3 regions of the Arthrobacter sp. UYEF21 genome follow, and region 2 is predicted to be linked to each of the others. Evidence: riboswitches for the same ligand, from Rfam matches in the RefSeq annotation. Region 2 holds a riboswitch; each other region holds the start of a gene.
The links. A riboswitch is a leader RNA that binds a small molecule or an ion and turns the genes downstream of it on or off. The one in region 2 is predicted to bind cyclic di-AMP.
Positions count from the first base shown of each region.

Region 1: another riboswitch for cyclic di-AMP. It lies ahead of ABIB27_RS14640 (aggregation-promoting factor C-terminal-like domain-containing protein); the one in region 2 lies ahead of ABIB27_RS13380 (M23 family metallopeptidase).
Region 3: another riboswitch for cyclic di-AMP. It lies ahead of ABIB27_RS02555 (C40 family peptidase); the one in region 2 lies ahead of ABIB27_RS13380 (M23 family metallopeptidase).

Region 1 covers NZ_JBEPNF010000014.1:65,196-69,825, forward strand. The annotation lists gene ABIB27_RS14630 (response regulator transcription factor) at 1-652, shown strand, start outside; gene ABIB27_RS14635 (sensor histidine kinase) at 660-2,195, shown strand; cyclic di-AMP (ydaO/yuaA leader) riboswitch at 2,289-2,443, shown strand; gene ABIB27_RS14640 (aggregation-promoting factor C-terminal-like domain-containing protein) at 2,449-3,153, shown strand; gene ABIB27_RS14645 (YdeI/OmpD-associated family protein) at 3,299-3,742, shown strand; partial or broken gene ABIB27_RS14650 (VOC family protein) at 3,953-4,263, opposite strand; gene upp (uracil phosphoribosyltransferase) at 4,380-4,630, opposite strand, start outside.
Region 2 covers NZ_JBEPNF010000012.1:100,000-104,629, forward strand. The annotation lists gene ABIB27_RS13370 (NlpC/P60 family protein) at 1-240, opposite strand, end outside; gene ABIB27_RS13375 (C40 family peptidase) at 392-1,066, opposite strand; cyclic di-AMP (ydaO/yuaA leader) riboswitch at 1,137-1,309, opposite strand; gene ABIB27_RS13380 (M23 family metallopeptidase) at 1,449-2,276, opposite strand; cyclic di-AMP (ydaO/yuaA leader) riboswitch at 2,280-2,497, opposite strand; gene ABIB27_RS13385 (iron-dependent transcriptional repressor DtxR) at 2,738-3,430, opposite strand; gene serC (phosphoserine transaminase) at 3,709-4,630, shown strand, end outside.
Region 3 covers NZ_JBEPNF010000001.1:529,306-533,935, forward strand. The annotation lists gene ABIB27_RS02535 (polysaccharide deacetylase family protein) at 419-607, opposite strand; gene ABIB27_RS02540 (hypothetical protein) at 600-929, shown strand; gene ABIB27_RS02545 (hypothetical protein) at 1,167-1,337, opposite strand; gene ABIB27_RS02550 (hypothetical protein) at 1,354-1,455, shown strand; gene ABIB27_RS02555 (C40 family peptidase) at 1,522-2,343, opposite strand; cyclic di-AMP (ydaO/yuaA leader) riboswitch at 2,347-2,516, opposite strand; gene ABIB27_RS02560 (hypothetical protein) at 3,136-3,720, shown strand; gene ABIB27_RS02565 (TraR/DksA family transcriptional regulator) at 3,871-4,233, shown strand; gene ABIB27_RS02570 (DNA alkylation repair protein) at 4,234-4,630, shown strand, end outside.

The DNA of each region.
Region 1 (4,630 bases), on a different contig from region 2:
ACCCAGCCTTTCCGAACTCATGAGCATGGGGCTGCGGATGGCCGGCTGGTCTGTTGCCGTAGCCGCGGACGGCCCGGAGGCCGTCAAGCTTGCCAAGGAGTTCCGTCCGGACGTGCTGGTACTGGACGTGATGCTGCCAGGGTTCGACGGCGTCGAGGTGCTGGGCAGGATCCGCGCCTTTGCGCCGGAGGTACCTGCGCTCTTCCTGACCGCGAAGGACGCTGTCCACGACCGGATCGCGGGCCTGGCCGCCGGAGGGGACGACTACGTCACCAAGCCCTTCAGCATGGAAGAGGTCCTGCTGCGGCTGCACCGCCTGGTCCAGAGGTCCGGAGTTGCCGCCATGGACACCGCCGAACTGGTGGTGGGTGATCTTGTACTCAACATCGATACGCGGGAAGTCACCAGGGCCGGGGACGAACTCCAGCTCACGGCAACACAGTTCGAGCTTCTCCGCTACCTCATGGAAAACCCCAAACGCGTGATCAGCAAGGCCCAGATCCTGGACCGGGTCTGGAATTATGACTTCGGCGGGCAGGCCAACATTGTGGAGCTTTACATTTCCTACCTGCGCAAAAAGGTGGACGCCGCGCAGCCGCCCATGATCCACACCGTGCGCGGCGCTGGATACGTCATCAAGCCGGCGGAGTAGCAGCTCCATGTCCACTCCGCCACCAACAACCACGGCACCGGCCCGCAGCTGGCTGAAACCGTCCACCTGGCATCTGCGCACCCGCCTGATCCTGCTGGCCATGGCACTGCTGGTGGCCATCTGCGGCGCGGTCGGGCTGTTCAGCTATGCGTCTATGGGCTCTTTTCTGACCAGGCAGCTGGATGACCAGCTGAGCCAGGCTGCGAAACGTTCGAATGATCCTGGCCGCCAGCCCTTGGGTGGCTTCAACGGCAGGCCCGATCCCCTGGACTCCCGTGGGCAGAGTGTGGGGACGCTCAATGCACGCATCCTGAACGGCCAGATCATCAGTGGCGGATACCTGGACTCGGACACCACGCGCCTGGCCCTCGACGCCAAAGACAAGGAAACCCTGCTCGAGCTGACGCACAACGGCAACCCCGTGGACCGCTCCCTGTCCAACGGGGATTACCGGATTCTGGCTGTCCAAACCAGATACGGCGATCTCCTGGTCACCGGACTTCCGCTGGCGGCCAAGGAGGGCACCCTGGCTTCGCTGGTGTGGACTTTCGTGTTCGTTTCCCTGGGCGGACTGTTGCTGATCGGGCTGGCCGGCACGGTTCTGATCCGGCGCACCATGAAGCCCCTCGAGCAGCTCTCTGAAGTAGCCACCCAGGTGGCCAGACTCCCGCTGGACGCTGGCGAGGTGGCACTCGCCGTGCGGATCCCGCCGTCGAACGCCAATCCCGGAACTGAAGTGGGCAGTGTGGGCCACGCCCTGAATCTAATGTTGGACAACGTCGCCAATGCCCTCCAAGCGCGGCAGCGGAGCGAGACCAAGGTGCGGCAGTTCGTAGCCGATGCCTCCCATGAACTGCGCACACCGCTGACCGCCATCCGGGGCTACACAGAGCTGATGCGCATGACCGAGAACTTCACACCGGATGGCAGGAAATCGCTCGCACGGGTGCAGAGCCAGTCCGAACGCATGACCACGCTGGTGGAGGATCTGCTGCTGCTGGCCCGGCTCGACGAGGGGCAGCCCCTGAAACTCAGCGAGGTTGATCTCACCCAGCTCGTCATCGAAACGGTCAGCGATGAAAAGGTGATCGCGCCGGATCACCACTGGCACTTAGAACTTCCGTACGAGCCGCTCTCCGTCAACGGCGACGCGTCCCAGCTGCGCCAGGTACTGGTGAACCTCCTTTCCAACGCACGCAAACACACCACACCAGGGACCACCGTGGTCAGCAGCGTGCGGAAGTCCGCCGATGGCAATGCCGAAATTTCGGTGACGGACGACGGCGGGGGCATCCCGCCGGACTTCGTGGACCACGTTTTCTCGCGGTTTGCCCGCGCAGACGCCGCCCGCAAGGGCACAGCGCCGGAGTCCGGGCCGGGGGCTTCCGAGGGCACCAGTGGACTGGGCTTGTCCATCGTTCAGTCGATTATTGAGGCGCATGGCGGCACCGTGGAGGTGAAGTCGCGCCCCGGACGCACGGAGTTCGTGCTGCGCCTACCCGCCGGGGCCGCTGCGCTGCAAGGCAACGCGCCGTCGCCGTGATTCCTGTTACCAAAATGTGACTTCAGTGCTGAGCTCCTGTACCGTCGATAGAGTGCGGATCCCATTCGGGCCGCATATCCGGATGACGCCAAGCTCTGCCGCTTACCGGATTCCGCTTGACCAGGCAGAGGCGGGGGACCCAGAGTCCCGGGCGTAATGCCCTTGGGGTAAAGCCAGCACTGAATTTCCGTGTGGCCGGATGCCCTCATCCGAACCCGACAGCTAACTCCGCAGGTGTGAGAGGCGATCCATCATGTCTAAATCCAAGGTACAAACACGCCCAGTCGGCGGCGGCACCACGCTTCGCAACAAGTTTCCGTCCCTGGGGAAGCGCGTAGCCGTGCTCACCGCGGCGAGCGCCATGCTCATCGGGTTGGGCGCAGCGGGCCACGCGTCCGAGTCCAACACGATGACAGCAGCCAGCGACACGCAGCAGTTGTCCACTGCGGAAGCCGACTCGAAGCTGAGCATGGAAAAGGCCGAGATGCTGGCGAATCCCGTACCGGCACCTGCAGCGCCCGAGATCAGCGTTGCCCCGCAGGCAGCCGAACCAGCACCTGCGCCGGCTCCCGCACCGGCTCCTGCACCGGAACCCGAGCCAGCCCCCGCTCCCGCTCCGGCACCCGAGCCCGCGCCGGTTGTGGCCGTTAACGATCCCGCCGGAGCCCAGGCTTATGCTGCGGGCCAACTGGCCAGCCGCGGCTGGTCCGCTGACCAGATGCCATGCCTGCAGACGCTGTGGACCAAGGAATCTGACTGGACCACCACCGCCACCAACGCAAGCAGCGGCGCGTACGGCATCGTCCAATCACTGCCCGCCGAGAAGATGGCGAGCGCCGGCGCTGACTACCTCACCAACTACCGCACGCAGATCAACTGGGGCCTGAACTACATCCAGGAGCGCTACCAGTCACCGTGCGGTGCGCTGAACTTCCACCTGTCGCACAACTGGTACTAAGCACGATTCTCCGGAATCCCAACAGCCACAGCAGGCCCTGAATCCCCCGGTTCAGGGCCTGCTGTCCTGCATCCCCGGCTTACTCAGCAGGTTGTCCTCGGGATCCGCGCTTCCCTGGCTTCGGGCGCCGCGGCATACTGGGGCCATGAAATTCACCACCACGGTTCTGGGCAGCGGCAACAAGGCGGGCATTGAAGTTCCCGAGGAGGTCGTCGCGGCGCTCGGTGCAGGCAAGCGTCCGCCGGTGGTGGTGACCATCAACGGCAGGAGTTACCGGAGCAGCATTGCCGTCATGGGCGGGCAGAACCTGGTTGGCGTGAGCGCCGCCAACCGTGAATTCACCGGAGTGGCGTCCGGCGACACCGTCGAGGTGGACGTGGAACTGGACACGCAGCCGCGCATCATTGAGGTCCCTGACGACCTGGCCGCAGCCCTGGCCGCCGAACCGGATGCCCAGGCGTTCTATGCCACGCTGAATTACAGCACCCAGCGGCGGTACGTGGAGCCCATCGCCGATGCCAGGACAGCGGAAACCCGCGCCCGCCGGATCGCGAAGGTTGTAGCCGATCTCAAAGCCGGGAAGAAATGATTTGTTGGCCCTCGCCGTCCGCCTCCAGGGAAGCGTCTACCCAGCCGTAGTCCGGGATATATAGGACTCCGTCAAGCAGTTGACCGGCGTTGGGGCCTATGGCTACCGTCCGAATGCCCGCAGCGCACTCGTTTCCATGTCGAAGAGGGCTGCCCGGCAGGAAAGCGCACGGGCGGCAAAGGGCTGGGTTGTTCATCTCTCCATTTTGCCCTAGGCCTCACGGCCAGGGATGTTACTGCACAGCCCACTTGTTGCCGTCGGGATCCCCGAAAGACACGAAATGGCCCCAGTCCTGAACGTCCACTTCACTCACGGCGACACCCTTGTTTTGGAGGCGGTCATGGGCGGCACGGATGTCGCTGACCACGAGCTGCGGGCTGGGTGCCGTACCTGGCGGCGCGTCTGTGAGTCCCTCGCCGATGCAGATTGCGCACGCGGAGCCGGGGTGTCAGCTGGACAAAGCGGATGGACTCGCTGGGCCGCTCATCGAAGTCCGCATTGAAGCCAACCCTGTCCGTCACCGGCGGGTACTCGCAGTCGGAACCATCGAGCCCGGCACGCGCAGCCGGGGCTGCCGCCCGCACCTACCCTCCTAAACCGCACCGCACCGTGCCGTGCCTTCTGAGGGTCCGCTGCTTTAGCCAGCGATGCCGTACAGCCGGTCCCCTGCGTCGCCGAGTCCCGGCACAATGTAGGACTTCTCGTTGAGCTTCTCGTCGATGGAGGCCAGGACGATGGTCACGTTCGCGTCAGCAAGCTCTTCTTCCAGTTTCGCCAACCCTTCCGGCGCAGCCAGAAGGCAGATGCAGGTCACGTCCGAGGCGCCTCGTTTGAAGAGGAACTTGATGGCTTCGCGCAAGGTGCCGCCGGTGGCCAGCATCGGGTCCA
Region 2 (4,630 bases):
GGCCGGCGCGGAGACCCCAACCTCAAGGTTGGCGGTGGAGACTGCTTCGCGCTGAACGTTGGTCTCTGCCGCGTTCGCCGCGATACCACTGGTCAGGACCAGGCCGGAGGCTGCAGCGATAACCGCGGCCTGGCGGCCCATGCCGCCGGCGTTGTCGCCGACAGCCTTGGCAATGACAGCCAGCGAGTTGGTCTTGGTGACCTCGGCGCGGTGGCGTGCAACAGTTGCACGTGTAGTCATTTAATTTCTCTCTTTCGTGTTCCTAAGGACCGCGTGGGCAGCCCAACGGCGTTGGACGCGCCGGCATCTTGGGGGTACGCCGGCACGCCCCGAACGGGGATGTGATGAAGAGTTCCAGTGAAGAAACGGTTGCAGCCCAGGGCTGCGGGGGTTACAGCGCCGGGGTGAAGAACGAGGACGTGCCGGTGGCTGCAGCCGCGTGCAGCAGGGTGCCCTGCGACGGGTTCAGCGCACTGATCATCATGCCGTTGCCGACGTAGATGCCAACGTGGGCTCCACCGTTCTGCATAACGAGGTCGCCGGGAGTAGGGGTTGCGGTAGGCCGCATGGCCGTCCAGGCATTCGTGCGGGGGATGCTAATGCCGGCCTGGGCGTAGACCCACTGGGTGAAGCCGGAGCAGTCCCAGCCATTGGGAGTGGTGCCACCCCAGAGGTAGGGGTGACCGATGCCGGTGTACGCAATTGCTGCCAGACCCGAAGCCGCGGCGGAGGAAACGGTGTCCGCGAGCTTGCTCTTGACAGCACCCGCAGCTTCCGTTGCCGTTGCTGCTGTTTCCGTAGCCGTGGACTGCGCCCGGACCCGCTCAATCCTCGGAGCTGCAGTGGTTTTGACCACGGGGCGCTCGAAGGAAACAGTGGCCGTGGGTGCGGCAGTTACGGCTAGTGCAGTCTGCGCGGAACCGGACTCGGTGGACGCGGACACACCAGCGGTGGTGTCCGCGGCGTTGGCCGGAAGCCCCAAGGTCAGGATGAGACCCGACGCAGCTGCGATGACAGCAGCCTGGCGACCTACGGTCCCGGCATTTGCACTAACGGCCTTGGACACGGAGCCCAAGGGGTTGGTGCGAACCGTTTGCGCGCGGTGACGCGCAGAATTATGACGTGAAGACACGAAGGTAGCCTCTCCCAATGCCTGCGAGGTGAGCTGTCGGATTCGGATGGGAGTTCACCCGGCCGCGCTGCTTCCTGGGAAGCTTTGCGACTTAACCCCAAGGCCTTCAAAATCGAAGACCAAAATTGGTTCCCCCGCCCCTGCCAGACGATGTAATGCGAACGGACCTTGAGCGGTGGCAGAGCTAGGCAATCCACTCAAGAACGTCAACTTCGGAAAAGTTGACGCGCTTTAGACGGTACAGGAGTTCAAGGACAATGTCACATTCAGGTCACGGCTTGTCACTGTGATCTGAGAGTTGACCATCATTTAATGCTCAGAGCCAGCCTGTGGGGTCAACAACTTCGCCGTTGACCTGTACCTCGAAGTGGAGGTGGCAGCCGGTGGAGGCGCCCGTGGTGCCACTGAGGGCAACAACCTCGCCGCGGGTCACTTTCTGTCCTACCTTGACGGTAGCGGAGGACAGGTGGTTGTACGTGGTTTCCAGGCCATTGCCATGGTCCACCACAACCCGGTTACCGCCGCCGTACTGGTGCCAGCCGACGAACGTCACGGTGCCGCTGGCAGCAGCCAACACGGAAGTGCCGCACTGGGCCACATAGTCCTGGCCGCGGTGGAAGTCACCGGAACCGCCGGTAATGGGGCTGATCCGGAATCCGAACGGAGAGGCGGTGATCAGCTGGGCAAGCGGTGCGCCCAGGCTGCCGGCGGAGGACGCGGGGGTAATGGATCCAGCCGATTGTGCGCTCAACAGCTGCTTCAGCTTGCCGTCGGGATCGCCCTGCGTAACAACGGCGGAGCGACTGAAATCGATCTTGGCGGCTGCTTCCGCGGAAACCTCGGGCTGCGGGAGCCCGGACACCGCAGCGACGGACTGGCCAGGCTGCTGATCTGCCATCGACGGGCCCGCTACCGGAACCGTCACGGTAAGGACCAGGCCAGTGGCCGCAAGCGCAATGCCGGCCTTCTGGCCGATGCCGCTGGCGGCGGCGAAATCGGTGATCTGCCGGAATGCCCCCCGGCGGTTACGGCGCGCTTCGCGCTGCGGATCGCGGGGCCTCTCCGCAGAGAAACCCTCGGCCGCCCGCGGCGCCGGAGCGGGGCCTGCCGCACGCCGGCGGCCCCTGGAGTATTGCGTGGTCAAGAATGTTCCTCTCTGGATAGCCTGCGAAGTTAGCTGTCGGATTCGGGTCAGAGAGTGCAAAGACCCGGTCCGCCGTAACAAGCACTTGGCGCAGAGATATCCGGTGAGGATCCTTCGCTGGAAGAGGCTTGCTGCTGACGGACTTCACCCCAAGGCGTCTTGCGACTGCCGGTTGTGGTTCCCCCGCCTCTGCCAGTTGGTGACTCGTGCACCTGATCCGCTGGCAGAGCTCGGCTCCGGATCAGGTAACGTTTTTGTATCGACGCTTGGGTTAACTATATGCGATCAAGATACCCAGTAACAATTCCGTTATCTTTTGCGGAATGGCCACTGATGCGCTACTGGACATCCCGAATCAAGCCTTTACCCGCTCTTTTCGCAGGCCAGCAACGGCGCCTCTCCCGGCGGTCAGCCTCGCCGCAACTTCACCCCGGCGGCAACCCGGCGCTGACTCAGGCTCCTCAGCGGATCGCAACGAAAACGTGGGCTGCCACTTCGGGAGGCAACTCGAGAGCACCCTCAATCCCGGGAACCCGGACGGAGATGTACTCCCCTACACGCTCCAGTAAGACCGAGGCGCCAGGCCGGATCCCACCTTCATCCAGCTGTACCAGCAACTCCGGCTCCACCTGGATAGGTTCAGCCAGCCGGCTGACCGTCACGTTCGACGTCGGGCCGTATGCGAGCATGGCCGCAACGAGATTAATAACACCGTCTTCAGGGACCGAGGGCTTTCCACCCAACGCGGCCAGCCCGGGGATGGGATTGCCGTAGGGCGATTCGGTGGGGTGGTCCAGCAGTTCGTAGATGCGCCGCTCAACCCGCTCGCTCATCACGTGCTCCCAGCGGCAGGCTTCCTCATGGACGTAGGCCCAGTCCAGGCCAATAACGTCAGCCAGGAGGCGTTCAGCGAGCCGGTGTTTGCGCATGACCTCCGTGGCGCGCTTGCGCCCGGTCCCGGTGAGTTCCAGGTGACGGTCCCCGGAGACCACTACCAGGCCGTCGCGCTCCATCCGGCCGATGGTTTGGGACACCGTGGGTCCGGAGTGCCGCAGCCGCTCGGCGATGCGGGCGCGAAGTGCAACGATGTTCTCTTCTTCAAGCTCCAAAATGGTTCGAAGATACATCTCCGTGGTATCGATCAGATCCGTCATCCAGCTCAGCTCCTCGAGCGCAGTACCTAGCGTTGTCCCACCGTATCGTGTCCCAGTCGAGGCGAGGTCCGGTGAAAAGCTTAGCCTATTTTGAGTTTGTCCGGATAATCGCCGGGCGGCCCCCGATCGTCTCGTTGACTGAACTATGACGCTGCCGGTTCCCGCCCGATCTACTGTTTCAGGCAGAATAAAAGCGGCCCTCGTTACAGTCGCTGCTGACTGCCGGCCACCCCACTGTCCCGGACGCCAACCCCGTCCCCGCCGAATTTGGAGCCCTTGTGAGCGAAACCAGCATCACTATTCCTGCCGATCTGCTGCCCAAGGACGGACGCTTCGGCGCGGGACCCTCCAAGGTCAGGCCGGAGCAGCTTGAGGCGCTCTCTGCAGCCTCACGGACCATCCTTGGCACCTCGCACCGCCAGGCGCCCGTCAAAGACCTCGTGGGTTCCGTCCGCGAGGGCCTCAGCCAGTTCTTCCGCGCTCCCGAGGGCTATGAGGTTGTCCTGGGCGTCGGCGGCTCCACTGCTTTCTGGGATGTGGCAGCCTTTGGCCTGGTGGAGAAGAAGGCCCAGCACCTGTCGTTCGGCGAGTTCGGTTCCAAGTTCGCCTCGGCCACCAACAAGGCCCCGTTCCTGGACGGGTCCTCCATTATCAAGTCCGAGCCCGGCACCCGCCCGGTGTCACAGGCCGAGGGTGGCGTTGACGTTTACGCTTGGCCACAGAACGAAACGTCCACCGGCGTGGCAGCTCCCGTCAAGCGCGTTGCAGGCGCCGACGCCGGCGCCCTGATGCTGGTGGACGCCACCTCCGCGGCTGGCGGCCTGGATGTGGATGTTGCCGAATCGGACGTCTACTACTTCGCCCCGCAGAAGAACTTCGCGTCCGACGGCGGCCTGTGGCTTGGGCTGTTCTCCCCCGCCGCGCTGGAACGCGCCGCGCGGATCAAGGCCAGCGACCGCTGGATCCCGGACTTCCTGGACCTGCAGACGGCCATCGATAACTCCAAGCTGAACCAGACCTACAACACGCCCTCCCTCTCGACGCTGGTGACGCTGGACGCGCAGGTGCAGTGGTTGAACGCCAACGGCGGACTGGACTTCGCCAGCACGCGGACAGCCGACTCTGCGGGCCGGATCTACGCCTGGGCCGAAGCGTCCGAATACGCCGCCCCGTTTGTAGCCAAGGCCGAGGACCGTTCCA
Region 3 (4,630 bases), on a different contig from region 2:
GGGATGCCCTCCACGCAGCCGGACGGCGCGCCCATCAGGAAACTACCCCTACACAGCATTCGTCACCCCCGCCTCCAGGGACTGCCCATCCGGGCACTGCCTCTTGTTTAAGGCCGCCCTTGTTTGCGTGCCTGCGCGAACCTACGAAAAATGCCAAGGGTTGCCTTATCGGCTCCGGATGTCCGGGGAGTCAGCACCCAAGGTCGTGAAGGAGTATCCCTTTTTAGCAGGGCAGTGACCGCGGCCAAAACACCTGCTGCCGTGCCGGATCCGGGGTGGTTTCCGTGCGCGGGGATAAGGCCCCGGGCGAGGAAATATCGGCCGCGACGTCGTCCAGGAACCCCGTGCCTGAACGGAAGAACCGCGGGCGTTGCCCGGCGATTGCCGTGAGCAGGGCGTCGTTGGACGTGATTTCCTCCTATACCTCCGCGCTGCTGCGCGTTCCGGGGATCCCGTTCGCGGTCTTGCCGGTCACGCTCAGAGATGTATGGCGGGTTCCGTGGTTGGCCAGTTCAAAGAGCGGATTGGCGGCAAGGTCCCGTGCCTGGGACGGGTTGATGCGGATCCATCGTGCCCCGGATCCGAGCATCCACATCCCGATGGCCACTTTCCTGAACATGGTTGCCCCGGCAGCTGCTCTGGGGGCCGCCGAGCATGCCCTGGAAGAGTTCCGGAACCTGATGTTGGTCCGCAAGGTCAAACAGACTGTGGAGCGTCGCCAGGCTGATTCGCCGCTCGCCCAGGCCAGGTTCACCCAGGCCTACGGCCAGGTTGCCACCGCACGGCTGCACTGGGAAGAAGCGGTCCGCGTGGCGGCCGCCTCCTTCGGGGGCCAGCCCGTCGCCTTCACTGATGAGGAGCGCGCGCAGTACCGGCTCTCCCTCGGCCTCAGCGGCCAGGCATCGGCGGAGCAGTCCGCCTCATCCTGACCGGCTCAGGCGGCAGCGTTCACCGCCTGGCGCACCCGCTCCAGCGGATCCAACGTGATGTCAACGTGCTGCTCAACCACGCCTCCCTGACCATGGACCCGATCCTGGAACAGTCCGGCCGCGGCCTGCTGGACCTCGGGTTTATCATTCCCGCCGAGCAGTTCTAGGGCGGACACAGGCAACGCACACAAGAGAACGGAACCCGGCACCTGCCGGGCTCCTTTTCTTTTCGTCGGCCTACTGGAAGTCGGCCAGCCAGGGATCCGGCCCGAAGACTTCATACTTTATGTACTTGGCGGGCACGCTTTTGGCGGTGAGGGCACTCCGTACAGAGTGCAGGAACGGCAGCTGGCCGCAGAGGTAGTGCCGGCCCTCCGCGATGCCCTGGACGCCACCACGGTGACGCATCACCGTCTACCCCGGCGTGGACCATGCCTCCCACAATGACACTGGGGAACGCTATAACGAGACCCAGGCGACGGCTGAGGGGAATGACACGCTGTCCTGGTTCGGGCAGCACGTCTGAGGACGCAACAGCGGCCGACGGCGGCGGGCGGCTGTGTGCCGACCGCCGCCGTCCAACGGCCTGGGGTCACGCTACGCGGACGAAGGAAGCGCCATGGAGCCAGCTGATGGAGTGGACCTCGGTCTTGAAGCCGTCCACGCCGCCACTGACAACCTGGCCGTTGCCGGCAAAGACGCCGACGTGTCCGGCGGTGATCACCAGATCACCAGGGGCTGGCGTCCCAACAACGCTTCCGTACTGGAAGAACTGGCCGGGTGCCAGGTCTCCCACACTCTTGCCGACGGAGCGCAGCGCCTTTTCCACCATGGCGGTGCAGTCCTGATGGACTCCCAGCTGAGAGTACGCGGACGCCAGGATTGCCGAGCCGGCCGAGCCGGATGGGGCCTGGACCGGAGCCGAGGTTGCCGCCGGCTTGATGCCGGTGTTGGCGGGAGCGGCCGGGGCGGCGGCGGTTTTGGCTGCCGGAGCCAGTGCTACTGCCTGCGCCACTGCCGGAGCTGCCTGCCCGGCGGCGGGGATCTGGATCTGGTCACCCGGGTAGATGACCGAAGTCAGGGACAGACCGTTCGCGGCCAGAACGTTGTTGAGGTCCACGCCGTAGGTAGCGGAAATCTGGCCCAGGGTGTCGCCGGAGACGACTGTGTGGGCGTTGGCCGGGGCCGGTGCAGGGGCTGGAGCCACGGCTGCTGCCGGTGCACTCGTTTGACTCTGAACGTTGGCCGTGCCGGAGCTGTCAGGTTCGTGGACGCTGGCCTGGGCCGGAGCGCTGAAGCCGAAAAACAGGCCGGAAGCAGCAGCGACCACAAGGGCCGGCCGTCCGATCGCCAGGGCACGGGACGCGGTGGTGGTGGCTGCACGATGGCGTGCGGCAGTGTACTTCTTGGACATGGTTGATTGCCTCTCCCATGCCTGCGGGGTGAGCTGTCGGGTTCGGGTCGGAGACACCCGGCCGGACGCCGCCGTGCAGGACGGGACGTATCGACTTAACCCCAAGGCTTCAGATGAAGCCGTGGAAACGTGGTTCCCCCGTCCCTGCCAGTTGAATTGCGCTGGGGTCCCGGGTCAGTGGCAGGGCTCGGCATACTGACGGGAATGTCCTGGCTTTGAACCGGGGCACTCAACGACCATAACGTCAGATTTTCCCCAATGTCACATTCCGGTAACGGAATGTACGGCCAAAAGACACCTTTATCTGCAGGCGGATCCATGCCGGAACGTCGACAACATCGCAGGTCAGCGCACATAAACCGTATATGCCCGGTTGGCTCACTAAACGGGCCCCGGATTGCCCAAAATTAGTTGGTTCACGGCCTGCGACTGACATTGGAACGAGCAGGACGTACCCGACGGGAGGGGCAACGGGGATCTCTGCTGGATATCAATGCTTGGCCGGGAGTACGGGCAAGGGTGCGTTGCCCGGTAAGCTCACGAACTATGTCCCCGTTTGTTCAGAATATGCGGCTTCCCGGCCTCGCCGGAGGGAGTGGCTGTGGCCGTCCCCCTAACCTCCGCTGCACAATACGCTGTGGCCGAGGCCTCCCTGCAGGCGGCCAGTTCCCGGGTTGATGCACTGGCCGCCCCGTTGGCCCGGGCACAGGAGAAATCAGGCCGCCACGAGAAGGACGTCGGGCCCTCGCAGCCCAGTCGTACAAGACCGGCGGCACCAACATCGGTTTCTTTGTGGCCCTCGACGCACTACAGACCAACAACATCCACGGGCTAAACGTGGTGCAGATCGTCAGCGCCAAGACGGCGTCCCTGGTCCACAAATCGGCCGAGGCAGACAAGGCCGCCGAAGCGCTCGCCCAGCAGGAGCCTGCCGCCAAAGCCGAGCGCGAACGCCTCGCCGGCGAAGCTAGCACCAAGCTCTCCACGGCCCAGACGGCGCAGCAGGCAATGTCGCAGCAGGTCGCAGAGCAACAGGAGCACAGTACCGAACTCACCGCCCAGCCCGCCTCGCTCAAGGGAACAACAGGGGCAGTGGAAGGTGAATTCCGGCAAGGTCAGGCCCGGCTGGCCGCGAACGGCTGGGCCCAGGACCAATTCCAGTGCCTGGCGCAGCTCTGGACGAAGGAATCCAACTGGCTGACCACGGCCACCAACCCGTACTCAGGGCTTACGGCATCGCGCAGGCGCTGCCGGCCAGCAAGTACGCGAGCGCTGGCAGCGACTGGCTCGCCAGTTACCGAACCCAGGTTAAATGAGGAATGGCTTACATTGCAGACCGTTACGGGTCACTGTGCGCCGCCTGGAACCATTCCGTGATCAAGAACTGGTACTGAACCACGGTGGGTACCGGACCACAACGGTTACGTAACAACAACAGGTGTTCAACCTGACCGGGGGCCGGTGCCAGGCAGAGCCTCCCGCCGGTTTGGCAAATACCGCGGACCGGACGGGCGCTAGGCTTTTCCCATGGCTGATTTCGACCGGTTCCGGATCATGCTCGAGGACGAACGGGACCGAAAACTGGCATTGCTGCCGGCGCTCCGGGCGGATATCTCCTCAGCCAATGCCGCGCGCCAGGACTCCAACGCGGACGACGAACACGATCCTGAGGGCGCCACCATTGCCTTCGAGCTGTCCCAGGCCTCGGCGCTACTGGATCAGAGCAGCGCCGGACTGGCCCAGGTGGAAGCTGCCCTGCAGAGAATCTCCGACGGCACATATGGGGCGTGCGCTGTCTGTGGCCAGCAGATCGCCGAAGGCCGGCTGGAAGCCCGGCCGAGGACTCCGTACTGCATTGAACACGCCGCGGCCGGGCGCCAAGGGCTTTAGGTGACGCCAGTGAATCAAGCAGTCCAGGACGCCGCCGGGTTCATCGATACCACCTTGCAGAATGAAGGCACGTGGTACCGGGCCGAGGAAGTGGAGTCACGCGTTGGCAGGGCGTTGAGTTCGTACGGGGCATCCGTGGGAGCTGTGCGCGGCACCATCCGGGACGCCGGCAGGAAGTTCAAGGACCTTGGCCACGACGACGTGACCGCTTTGGCCTCGCAGCTGTGGGGCCGGCCGGGCCCTGGCCGGCGCCCGGTCTATGAGCGCCGGCTCGCCGCAGTGGTGCTGCTGCAGTCCCGGGTGGCGCTCCTGCGCCACTCCGACCTGACCCGGCTCGAGGGCTTTATCCGGTCCGCGCGCACTGCCGAGCTGGTGGACCCCCTGGTTGCCGACGTGG